Regions from separate parts of the Pseudomonas sp. GW456-12-1-14-TSB6 genome, predicted to be linked through region 3. Evidence: predicted binding sites of a transcription regulator. Region 3 holds the regulator's gene; each other region holds the start of a gene.

Region 1 (4,160 bases), on a different contig from region 3:
ACACCGGGCTGCTACCCGATCATGCCCCTTCGCCCTTTGGCGAACCGGTGCCGGAGTCGTTGGTGCTCGGCTATCTCCAGATCGACGGATACCAGCGACCGTTGCCAAGCCTCGCATGGCCGGATGGCTGTCGCGAGTTCATGCAGCAGATGGTCGACAAGTTCGGGACACGGGACAACCCATCACCCTGGGTCGGCGACCCCATACAACTGGATCAGCGCTGGGGGCGCTATGACGGCTTATTGGAATCGCTTGACGACGGATTGCTCAAGCAACTGCAGCAGTTGCCGGACCATTGGCTGATTTCGATCAGGCTCAGACTCGCGCAGGGTTTCGACAGTGCCTGGCGCCAGTTGTCGACCATGGACTTCACCTTCACCGGGCTGGCGCCCGATGAAAAAGGCTCGGGATGGCTGGCACTGTTTCATCGCGGGTTCCAGCCAGGAACGCTGACCTTGCACTGTCCGCGGATGCAACGTCTGCAGGCAGACATGCGGCGTCGGGAACTCAATGTGCCATGAACGACGAGGCCCGCTCCGTTAACCGGGCGGGCCTGCGTGATCACGCCTTGGCGCTGACACCCTTGTCGGTAGGAGGCTTGCGCTCCCCACCCTGACCATAAGTCTGCAGGTTCTGCAGCACATAAATGGCTTTCTTGTACTCGGGGATCAACGTATTGGCGTACTTGTTGCCCTTGAGATTGTTGTTCTGGATGGTATCCAGTTGCGTTGCGAAGTACTCCAGCGCATTGAACTTGGCGTCCGGATCCTTCTGAATGCCGAAGCGATCAAACTTGTCGCCGGCGTTGAGCAGAGTAATGGACGTGACTTCGGAAATCAGGCCACGGCTGCGCAGCATTGCACTGAGGCTGCCCAATTGTTTGGCCGAAACATTGGTGGGATCGAAACCCTTGATGTTCTTGTGCAGCCCCTGCTTGTCCATCTCGGCGATGCTGATTGCGTTGGGATCGTTGCCGACCATAGCCAGCATCTGCTTGACCTTCACGCTTTGGGAAACCGGTTTGCTCGAGCTTCCTGTGTCTCGAACCAGCAAACCCGCCTTGGGTTGCCAGGCACCGGTATAGCCGATAGTCATGAGCAGGCTCCTTGCGAGGAAAACATGAAAAATTCCTTGTTGGACGACTTTTGAGTTGCCCGGAGTATCGGCCGGCAAACTAATGGCACCAACTCCTTTCTGCACTTTTTTACAATTTTCGTACATTCACGATACAAACCGACAACAGCCCCGGAAATACGGGACCAGAGCGTTCATGACAATGTGATGAAAGTGGGTTTATCGCTCTAATGTTCGGGACAGTCAGTTCTCGTGTATCAGGCCGGATACGTTCCATCGGTCGGGATTGCATCTTTTAGGACGCAAGTACCTAAAGCTTCCCGACGTCGCGACGATACGTTAGGAAACCCGCGCTGTTTTTCCCCTCCCCACAATAAGAATCCCTGCTCAAGGACCGGTTTCCATGCCCGCATTCCGCACCATTCAGGCTCGCTACACGCTGTTTCTGGTTCTGTTCATTCTGTTGTTGTCGGTGCTGACCGTGGTTGGCATCAGCCAGCTGGTCGCGCCCAAGCTGCGCCATACCGAAGAACAGGTGGTGCTCAATCGCATTGCTGAAGTGGCCGAGCAGATCCAGGGCGAACTGAACAAGGTCCAGGCGCAACAGCGCAGCATCACCCAGACCATCCCGCTGCTCGACAGCGCAGCCATCGACACCGTGTTGCCGGGGCTGGTGGATCAATACGGCGAGCTCAAAGTATTCGGCGGCGGCATCTGGCCGTTGCCCGGCCAGCGTGAGGCCGGACGCAACAAGTTCAGTACGTTCTGGCACCGTGATGCCTCCGGCAAACTGGCGGTAAACACCTTCTGGAACAGCGACGCGGCGCCCAACTATTACGACCAGAGCTGGTACAAGGGCGGCATGCAGACCCCGCGCGGCCAATGCGCGTGGGCTGCTGCCTATAAAGATGACGCCAGCGCCGAACCGCGCACCAACTGCGCCATGGCCATCCAGAAAAACGGCAGCGCCTGGGGCGTCTCGACCATCGACGTGACATTGGGCTTCTTCAACGATCTGGTGGCGCGCAAGGAAAAAGACCTCAACGCCGAAATGCTGATCGTCGAGGCCGACGGCAAGATCATCAGCAACAGCTCGCGCATCAGTGGCCCGATCGTGCTGAAGAACATCAGCGAACTGGCCGGTGGCTCGACCTTCGCCAGCCAGGTCAAGGCCGGGCTGCAAAACCGCGAGCAAGCGCAGCGCGTCGAATTCGACAACAACGGTGAAGCCAGCACGTTCTTCATGCGTCCGATCGAAGGCACCCCATGGTTTCTCGCCACCGCGCTGCCGACCAAAATGCTCACCGCCCAGCGTGATGACGTGCTCAGCAGCCTGAGCCTGTTGCAGATACCGTTGGTGATCCTGCTGGTGCTGCTGCAGGTCTACGCGATTCGCCAACTGGTTTCGCGCATGAAAGCGCTGAAAGCCAACATCGATTCGCTGTCCAGCGGCGATGCCGACCTGACCCGGCGCATCACCATCCGCGCTGAAGATGAACTCGGTGCCATCGGGCACTCGGTCAATACCTTCATCGCCTACCTGCAGAACATGATCGGCGAAGTCACCCAGGCCACCGGCGCCATGGCCTCGAGCCTCGACAACCTGCAACGCACCTCGGCGCACACCAGCCAGATTCTGCTGCGCCACGCTTCGGAAACCGATCAGACGGTTACCGCGATCAACGAAATGAGTTCGACCGCCGAAAGCGTCGCGCAAAATGCTGCCGAAACCGCCGCGTTCACCCAACGCGCCAATGAAAACGCCGATCGCTCGCGCGTGGTGGTTGGCGAAGCGTCAAGCAGCGTGGTGGCGTTGATCGACGAAGTGGCCAGCGCCACCCACAAGGTCGAAAGCATGCAGCAGGACGCCCAGCGCATCACTGAAATCCTCGGCGTGATCGGCGCCATTGCCGGCCAGACCAACCTGCTGGCGCTCAACGCTGCGATTGAAGCGGCCCGCGCCGGTGAACAGGGTCGCGGTTTTGCCGTGGTAGCGGACGAAGTACGAGCCCTCGCCGCCCGCACCCAGGCCAGCACCTCCGAAATCAACGAAATGTTGACCCGTCTGACCCAGGGCGTGAGCTCGTCGGTCAGCGCCATGGAAAACACCCAGGCCAGCTGCCAGTCGGCCGCCGATGCCACGGCGCGAGTCAACAGTGGCCTCGACGAGATGGCCGGCTCCGTCAGCCACATCAACAGCCTCAGCACCCAGATCGCCACCGCCGCCGAACAGCAAAGCGCGGTCACCGAAGAGATCAACCGCAGCATGGTGCAGATCCGCCACATGGTTGATGAGCTGGTGGAAAGCGGTCAGGCCAGCGAACTCAACACCCGCCAGTTGCTGGAAGCCAACAGCCGGGTCAGTGCGATCATGGGGCGCTTCAAGGTTCGCTGACCGTTTTGTCATCTTGCGCTCAGTGGCCTGTCAGCTTTGATCTACGATCATGTTGGCAGGCCTGCCTTGTATCACTTGGAAACACTCCGTTGATGCCTGGCAGGAAAAACCGGTCAAAATGCCTTCCTTTTTTGACCGTTCCTCCTCTGAGCCGAGAGCCCTCCATGCGAAACCATCTGCGTCTGGCCGCCCTGAGCGCCCTGTTCATCTCCTCCCTGGCGCAAGCCGCCGACCTTATCCCGATCGAAGTCCACCGCGACGCCAACTGTGGCTGCTGCAAAAAGTGGATCAGCCATCTGGAAGCCAATGGCTTCAAGGTCGAAGACCACGTCGAAAGCGACATGAGCAGCTTCAAGCAGCAACACGGCGTACCGCCACGTCTGGCGTCCTGTCACACCGCCATCATCAACGGCAAATTCGTCGAGGGTCATGTACCGGCGGAACAGGTGCTGGCCCTGAGCAAGCGTGACGACCTGCTGGGCGTTGCCGCACCGGGCATGCCGATGGGCTCGCCGGGCATGGAAATGGACGGCATGAGCGATGCCTATCAAGTGATCGGCCTGAAGAAAGACGGCGCCGATGTGGTGGTGGCGGATTACCCGGCCCATTGATGACGGCGGGTTATCTCGGGCTGTTCCTGGCGGCGTTCGGTGCGGCGACGCTGTTGCCGCTGCAATCGGAAGCCGTGCTG
Region 2 (4,160 bases), on a different contig from region 3:
TCGTTCCCACGCTCCGCGTGGGAATGCCTCAATGGACGCTCTGCGTCCGCTTTTGGGACGCGGAGCGTCCCGGGCTGCATTCCCACGCGGAGCGTGGGAACGATCAACCTCTCGATGTGAGAATGATCAAAAGGGGGCTTCTATCTCAGAGGCTAAACCGCCCAACCATATTGTTCAGATCCAGCGCCAGGCGCGACAGCTCGTTACTCGCCGCACTGGTCTGATTCGCTCCGGTCGCCGATTGCACCGACAGATCGCGGATGTTCACCAGATTGCGATCCACTTCCCGCGCCACTTGCGCCTGCTCTTCAGCGGCGCTGGCGATCACCAGGTTGCGCTCGTTGATTTCGACGATGGCCGTGTTGATGGTGTCCAGCGACAGACCGGCGCCACGGGCGATGTTCAGGGTCGACTCTGCACGCTCGGTGCTGTTGCGCATCGAATCCACGGCGTGTTCGGTGCCGCTCTGGATGCTGCCGATCATGCGCTCGATTTCGCTGGTCGATTGCTGAGTGCGGTGCGCCAGTGCACGGACTTCGTCAGCCACCACGGCAAAACCACGACCGGCTTCACCGGCACGGGCGGCTTCGATGGCGGCGTTGAGCGCGAGCAGGTTGGTCTGGTCAGCCAGGCCACGGATCACGTCCAGCACCTTGCCGATGTCGCGGGATTCGTTGGCCAGATCGCCGATCAGGGTCGCAGTGCTCTGCACGTCGGCGCTCATGCGTTCGATGGCGCTGACGGTTTCCTGCACCAGGTCGCGGCCGTCTCCGGCGGAGGTGGTGGCGTTCTTCGAGGCTTCCGAGGTGCTGACCGCGTTGCGCGCGACTTCTTCCACGGCGCTGGTCATCTCGTTGACCGCGGTGGCAGCCTGTTCGATTTCGTTGTTCTGCTGGGTCAGCCCACGGGCGCTTTCGTCGGTGACGCTGTTCAGCTCTTCGGCGGCGGAGGCCAGTTGGGTGGCCGAGCCGGAAATCCGCTGTAGGGTGTCGCGCAGCTTCGACTGCATCTTGGCCATGGCCGCCAGCAGGCGTCCGGCTTCGTCGGTACCATCCACGTGGATCGGCTGGGTCAGGTTGCCCTCGGCGATGGTTTCCGCTGCATCCAGTGCCTTGGCGATTGGCTTGGTGATGCTGCTGGTCAGCAACCAGGCGAACAGCAAGGTCAGGCCGGTGGCGATCACCAGCAGGGTCACCACCAGATTGAACGACATCGAATACTGATCAGTGGCGCCCTGATTGGTCTCGGCGATCTGTTGGGTGTTGATCTCCAGCAAACGTGCGAGGGCGGTATTCACCGCTTCGGAGTTGGCGAGCAAATCGGTGTTGAGCATCTGCCGCAATTCGTCGACCTGATTGTTGCGCGACAGAGTCTTCATCCGGTCTTCGAGTTGACGGTACTGCGCCAGCAACTGCACGTACTGATCGTAAGCGGCGCGTTCTTGCGGGCCATCGATCAGCGGCTCGTAGGCGCGTTGCGCGTCGGCGATCTGCCGGTTGCGCAAATCGAACAGTTCGATGGTTTTTTGCTGGACGTCTGGCTCTCGGTTGATCAGCAACCGATACGACAGCACGCGCAGGCGCAGGGTCAACTGGGTGAATTCGTCGAGGGCCTTGATCGAAGGCACGCTGGCGGTGGCGATGTCTTCGCCTGCTGCGCGGATCTTGCTCATCTGATTCAGGGCGAACACGCCGAGAATCAGCATCAGGCCGCCGATCAGGGCGAAACCGGTGAACGCCCGGGGGGCGATGTTCATATTGCGAAGGGACATGGAGGCGGATACCAGGGAAGGGCCGCATCCGTGCGGGCTGAGACTGCTGTTGGGTGACTTATCGGTCATACGACTAAAGTCTTGAGGCGGTGTGCGTATTTGTCGCACGGGGCGTCGGGCGACGAAGTGCAGGAACCAGATCGGCAGATCACAGTCTCTAACACTCGCAAGAACGGTCGGCCGCCAGGAAAATCAAGGCCTTGCGCCGGTTTAACCCTGGCGTCAACGATGACTTTTCTTTATCGTACGCGCCCTTTGAAAAAGCCCTGGAAGATCAAAATGTTGGAAGCATCCCTCAGCCAATTGGAACAGCTCGTCAGCGACCTGGTGCAACAGAACCAGACCCTGTCGGAAACCAACCAGACCCTGTCCACGGAACTGGCCCAGGCCAAGGATGAAAACGAAAGCCTGCAACTGAGCCTGATGGAACAGGAAGAAAAGCACGGCGCCACCGCCGCGCGCATCCAGGCCCTGGTTGATCGCGTCAACGCAGGTCCTGTCAGCGCATGAACCACGGCACAGCAGGGGTAAAAGTCATCTCCATCATGGGGGAGGACTATTCGATCAAGGCACCGGCCGGGGAAGAACAGACCCTGCTGGACGCTGCGTTGATGCTCAAGGCCGCACTGGCCGACACCAAGAAGAAATACCCGACCCTGATCGGCGACCGCCTGCTGGTGCTGGCGGCGATGAATCTGTGCTCGCAGCAGATTGAAATGAAGAAGCAGCACCAGCAGGAACTCGAGCGTTACCAAGAGCAAGTCAGCGCCACGGTCGAGACCATCGCCAAGACCATCAATCAGGGTTGATGGGTTGCGCACAACCAAAGAATAAGATTGTCGATTGCGCTGTATACAATAGGCACGGCTGTTGCAGTGTTTCAGCCTCTTATTCTTTGGGGGTGCTCCATGCAGTTCTGGCGTCGCAGTATTCAATGGCAACTGATCCTCGGTATGGGCACCGCCCTGCTGGTCAGCATTCTGATCGTGGTTGGCATTTATACCCTGGTGGTCAACCGCCTCGCCCAGAGCTATCTGGTCGAACAGGCGCTGCCGTCGAGCATCGAAGCGACGCGCAACGACATCGAACGAATCCTCGTTCAACCCCTCACCGCTGCTAAAGACATCGCCAGTAACACCATGGTCCGCGACTGGCTGGCCAACGGTGAAGACTCCGGCAAAACGGCAGGCTTTGCGCAGTATCTGGAAGGCATCCGCGCCGAACACAAGGCGTTCACTGCGCTGATCATCGGTACTGAATCCAATCACTACATCACCGAAAAAGGCCTGGATCGCACCCTGAGTCGCGACAAACCGGCCGATGCGTGGTTTTACTCTTTCCTCGACAGCAATCAGCCGCGAACCCTGAACATCGACAACGACGGGGCCACCGGAGAGCTGGCGCTGTTCATCGATTTGAAGGTGGAGCAGGCCGGCAAAGTGGTCGGCGTCGCGGGGCTCGGGCTGAGCATGAAAGAGCTGTCGGAGCTGATCCACAACTTCAGCTTCGGTGAGCGCGGCAAGGTCTATCTCGTGCGTTCCGACGGCTTGATCCAGGTCCATCCCGAGGCGCAGTTCAGCGGCAAGCGCACCTTGAGCGAGCAGATCGGCACCTCGGCAGCACAAGCGGTCATGGGCCATAAAGCGGCTAGCAACAGCAGTTTCCAGCGCGACGGCGAAGATTTCCTCGCCTTCAGCCTGCCCCTGCGCGACCTCGGCTGGACCCTGGTGGCCGAAGTGCCGCAGTCGCAGATCTACGCCGAAGCCCGCCGGGCGATGTGGATGAGCAGCGGCATCGGCCTGGTGGTGGCGCTGGTTTGCCTGGCGCTGGTGATCTGGCTGGCTCAGGGATTGGTGCGACCGATTCGTCAGGTAACAGCGGCGCTGGTAGCAATCGGTAGCGGTGGTGGAGATTTGACCCATCGGTTAGATTCCAGCCGCGCCGATGAACTGGGCGACCTTGCGCGGGGCTTCAACCGTTTCCTCGACAGCCAGCGCGGGATGATCGGCGAAGTGCTGACCACCAGTGAACGCCTGCGTGTCGCGGTCGGCCAGGTGGCCAGGGTTGTGGATAACACCGCCGAACGCTCCGGTCGCCAGCAGGAAATGACCGACATGGTCGCCACTGCCGTCCACGAAATGGGCCTGACCGTGCAGGAGATCGCCCAGAACGCCGGCAACGCCGCGCTCGCCTCGCAAACCGCCCGCGATGAAGCGCTGCAGGCGCGGGAAGTGGTCGGCGGTTCGATTCGCCATATCGAAAGCATGTCCGATGAAATTGGCGTCGCGGCCGGCGCGGTGGGTGAGTTGGCGCATCAGGTGGCGTCGATCGATCAGGTGCTGGCGGTGATTCGCGGGGTGTCCGAGCAGACCAATCTGCTGGCGCTGAA
Region 3 (4,160 bases):
GTGTCGGTGACCCACGTCGATCCGGGCCAGTCCCTGGTGCAGGCGCTGGATCCACTGCTGCGCAAACGCGTGGTGCTGATCGATACCGCCGGCCTGCAAGCCAGCGATCCGGCGCTGCGCATGCAGCTGGAAAGTCTGGCCGGTCGTGGCATTCGGTCGAAAAATTATCTGGTGCTGGCAACCACCAGCCAGAAACAGGTTCTAACCGCCGCGTATCACAGTTACAAGCGTTGCGGGCTCGCCGGCTGCATCCTGACTAAACTGGATGAGACGGCCAGCCTTGGCGAAGTGCTGAGCCTGGCGATCAGTCACGAACTGCCGGTCGCCTACCTGACCGATGGGCCGCGTATTCCGGATGATCTGCATCTGCCGCGCCGTCATCAACTGGTCAGCCGCGCCGTCAGTGTGCAAATGCAGGAAGAACCCAGCGAAGAAGCCATGGCTGACATGTTCGCTGATATCTACCACAGTCCGACCAAGCAGGTTGGCTGAGGTAATGAACCGTTTTTGTACCTACATCGATGGTCTGCCATGCATTGTTCCGGTTGTGAACGCGCAGCCAGTAATGTGGCCTCCGTCTATGCAAGACAAGGTAAAGAAATAACATGGGCAGCATGCATCCCGTACAGGTGATCGCGGTGACCGGCGGCAAAGGTGGCGTCGGCAAGACTAATGTGTCAGTGAACTTGTCCCTGGCGCTGGCAGAGCTTGGCCGTCGGGTCATGCTGCTGGACGCCGACCTGGGGCTGGCGAACGTCGACGTTCTGCTGGGCCTGACCCCCAAACGCACCCTGGCCGACGTGATCGAAGGCCGCTGCGAGCTGCGCGACGTGCTGTTGCAGGGCCCCGGCGGGATCCGCATCGTGCCGGCCGCTTCCGGCACCCAGAGCATGGTTCACCTGAGCCCGGCCCAGCATGCCGGCCTGATTCAGGCGTTCAGCGACATCGGCGACAACCTCGACGTACTGGTGATCGACACCGCTGCGGGTATTGGTGACTCGGTAGTCAGTTTCGTGCGCGCAGCCCAGGAAGTGTTGCTGGTGGTCTGCGACGAGCCGACCTCGATCACCGACGCCTACGCGCTGATCAAACTGCTGAACCGCGACTACGGCATGAACCGCTTCCGCGTCCTGGCCAACATGGCCCAGAGCCCGCAGGAAGGTCGCAATCTGTTCGCCAAGTTGACCAAGGTCACGGATCGCTTCCTGGACGTCGCCCTACAATACGTCGGCGCAGTGCCCTACGACGAAAGCGTGCGCAAGGCGGTGCAGAAGCAGCGTGCGGTCTATGAAGCCTTTCCGCGTTCCAAGTGCGCGCTGGCGTTCAAGGCGATCGCACAGAAGGTCGACACCTGGCCGCTGCCCGCCAACCCGCGCGGCCACCTCGAATTTTTCGTCGAGCGCCTCGTGCAGCAAACGGCAGGACCTGTGCTATGACCGCCAGCGGTATGAACCTTTACAAAAAGTCGGCGCGTGACGCGCAGTACGAGCTGATCGAGCGTTACGCGCCACTGGTCAAACGCATCGCCTACCACTTGCTGGCGCGATTGCCGGCCAGTGTGCAGGTCGAAGACCTGATCCAGGCCGGGATGATCGGCCTGCTCGAAGTCTCGACCAAATACGACGCCAGCAAGGGCGCCAGTTTTGAAACGTACGCGGGCATCCGGATCCGTGGTGCGATGCTCGATGAAGTCCGAAAAGGGGACTGGGCGCCACGCTCGGTTCACCGCAACACCCGTATGGTCAGCGACGCGATTCGCTCGATTGAAGCTAAAACCGGCCGTGACGCTAAAGATCACGAAGTTGCGGCCGAACTCCAATTGAGTCTCGACGATTACTACGGGATTTTGAACGACACCCTGGGCAGCCGGCTGTTCAGTTTCGACGACCTGTTGCAGGACGGCGAACACGAAGGGCTGCACGAGGATGGCGCCAGTGCTCATCTGGAGCCGTCGCGCGATCTGGAAGACGAACGTTTCCAGGCCGCGCTGGCGGACGCGATTGCCAATTTGCCGGAGCGTGAGCGACTGGTGTTGGCGCTGTACTACGACGAAGAGCTGAACCTCAAGGAGATCGGTGAAGTCCTTGGCGTCAGTGAATCGCGGGTCAGCCAGTTACACAGCCAGTGCGCGGCCCGCTTGCGGGGGCGTTTGGGGGAGTGGCGAGCGCGCTGAAGGCAGTGTGGGGACACTGCGAACGAGGCTGGTGCGGTGGTGAACGGCACCGGTCTCGATCTGTTGTGCTCCAGACAGTCATCGAGTGTTTTGCCGGATTGATTGAAATGGCGCGTCCAGGTGCTGGGCGCGTTTAAGACTGCTTGGAGGTCGAATTGAACAAAGACATGAAAATCCTCATCGTTGATGACTTCTCAACGATGCGGCGGATCATCAAGAACCTGTTGCGTGATCTGGGGTTCACCAACACCGTTGAAGCCGACGATGGCACCACTGCCATTCCGGTGCTCAACAGCGGCAGCATCGACTTTCTGGTGACCGACTGGAACATGCCCGGCATGACCGGTATCGACCTGCTGCGCCACGTGCGTGCCGATGAAAAGCTCAAGCACCTGCCGGTGCTGATGGTGACCGCTGAAGCCAAGCGCGAGCAGATCATCGAAGCGGCCCAGGCCGGCGTGAACGGCTATGTGGTCAAACCTTTCACGGCCCAGGCGTTGAAAGAAAAAATCGAGAAGATTTTCGAACGCATCGGCTGATGAACGCGCGGGGGAGCTATGGAGCATAACGAATCTTCACAGGGCGATTTTGAGTCGACCCTGAAAAAACACGCGGTCGAACTGGTCGAAAGCCTTGAAAAAGGCAAGTTCGGCGACGCGGTGCAACTGATCCATGAGCTCAATCAGACCCGTGACCGTGGCCTGTACCAGGAAGTGGGCAAGCTCACGCGTGAACTGCACAGTGCGATCGTCAATTTCCAGATCGATCCGCACATGCCGCAGGCTGAGGAAGTGTCGCAAATTACCGACGCTACCGAGCGCCTGGGCTACGTGGTCAAACTGACCGAAGCTGCCGCCAACCGCACCATGGATCTGGTGGAAAGCGCGACCCCTGTGGTCAATGGCCTGGCTGACGAAGCCCAGGCCTTGAGCGCCGATTGGGGCCGTTTCATGCGTCGTGAGGTCGGGGCTGAAGAGTTCCGCGAACTGGCGCGCCGGGTCGACGGTTTTCTGGCACGCAGCAGCGCGGACAACCGCGCGGTGTCGAGCAATCTGAATGACATTCTGCTCGCCCAGGATTACCAGGACCTCACCGGCCAGGTGATCAAGCGCGTGACCCAATTGGTCACCGAAGTCGAAAGCAACCTGCTCAAGCTCGTGCTCATGGCCAGCCAGGTGGACCGCTTTGCGGGCATCGAACATGACCGTGCGGCGATGCTTGCTGAAAAAGATCCACAAAAACATCTCTCGCAGGGTGAAGGTCCGCAGATTCATGCCGATAAACGAGAAGACGTTGTGTCCGGTCAGGACGATGTGGACGATTTGCTATCCAGCCTTGGATTTTGAGTTTTTTTGGGTTTTTAGACCTGTAGGAGCACCCCATTAATGAGCTTCGGCGCCGATGAAGAGATCCTTCAGGATTTCCTGGTTGAGGCCGGCGAGATTCTTGAGCAACTGTCCGAACAACTGGTCGAGCTGGAAAGCCGCCCGGATGACGCAGATCTGCTCAACGCAATTTTTCGCGGTTTCCACACTGTAAAAGGGGGCGCCGGCTTCCTTCAGCTCAACGAGCTGGTGGAGTGCTGTCACATCGCCGAAAACGTGTTCGACATCCTTCGCAAGGGTGAACGGCGCGTCGATGCAGAACTGATGGACGTGGTGCTCGAAGCGCTGGACGCGGTGAACAGCATGTTCAGCGAAGTCCGCGATCGCAGCCCGATCACCGCCGCCACCCCGGAACTGCTAGCCGCCCTGGCGCGTCTGGCCGAACCGCAATCGGCGGATGAAGCCCCGGCTTCGCCGGTTGCCGAGATGATCGAAGAACTGGTCGTCGAAGGTGATTCGGGTGACATCACCGATAACGAATTTGAACAGTTGCTGGACTCGCTGAACGCCGTCAAGGCCGAAGCCGAAGCCCCGGCGGCTGCCGCTGCACCTGCTTCCACCGAAGCGGCCAGCGATGAAATCACCGACGCCGAGTTCGAGTC

The links. The regulator FliA, encoded in region 3, starts transcription of late flagellar genes. The targets are predictions, from matches to a motif close to CTAAAGTTTNNNNNNNNNNNGCCGNTAA.
Region 1: AC07Y2_RS13100 (methyl-accepting chemotaxis protein) is a predicted target of FliA. The motif match lies at 1,385-1,412, and genes of this name have one in related genera.
Region 2: AC07Y2_RS23655 (methyl-accepting chemotaxis protein) is a predicted target of FliA. The motif match lies at 1,830-1,857, and genes of this name have one in related genera.

Annotation. Positions count from the first base shown of each region.
Region 1 covers NZ_JBWKZE010000011.1:182,942-187,101, forward strand. The annotation lists gene AC07Y2_RS13090 (GNAT family N-acetyltransferase) at 1-521, shown strand, start outside; gene AC07Y2_RS13095 (hypothetical protein) at 562-1,095, opposite strand; gene AC07Y2_RS13100 (methyl-accepting chemotaxis protein) at 1,478-3,469, shown strand; gene AC07Y2_RS13105 (DUF411 domain-containing protein) at 3,634-4,080, shown strand; gene AC07Y2_RS13110 (YqaA family protein) at 4,080-4,160, shown strand, end outside.
Region 2 covers NZ_JBWKZE010000031.1:14,870-19,029, reverse strand. The annotation lists gene AC07Y2_RS23655 (methyl-accepting chemotaxis protein) at 146-1,771, opposite strand; gene AC07Y2_RS23650 (hypothetical protein) at 2,051-2,281, shown strand; gene AC07Y2_RS23645 (cell division protein ZapA) at 2,278-2,580, shown strand; partial or broken gene AC07Y2_RS23640 (cache domain-containing protein) at 2,680-3,750, shown strand; gene AC07Y2_RS23635 (methyl-accepting chemotaxis protein) at 3,772-4,160, shown strand, end outside.
Region 3 covers NZ_JBWKZE010000038.1:4,743-8,902, forward strand. The annotation lists gene flhF (flagellar biosynthesis GTPase FlhF) at 1-492, shown strand, start outside; gene fleN (flagellar synthesis regulator FleN) at 606-1,436, shown strand; gene fliA (RNA polymerase sigma factor FliA) at 1,433-2,173, shown strand; gene AC07Y2_RS25590 (chemotaxis response regulator CheY) at 2,341-2,712, shown strand; gene AC07Y2_RS25595 (protein phosphatase CheZ) at 2,731-3,519, shown strand; gene AC07Y2_RS25600 (chemotaxis protein CheA) at 3,559-4,160, shown strand, end outside.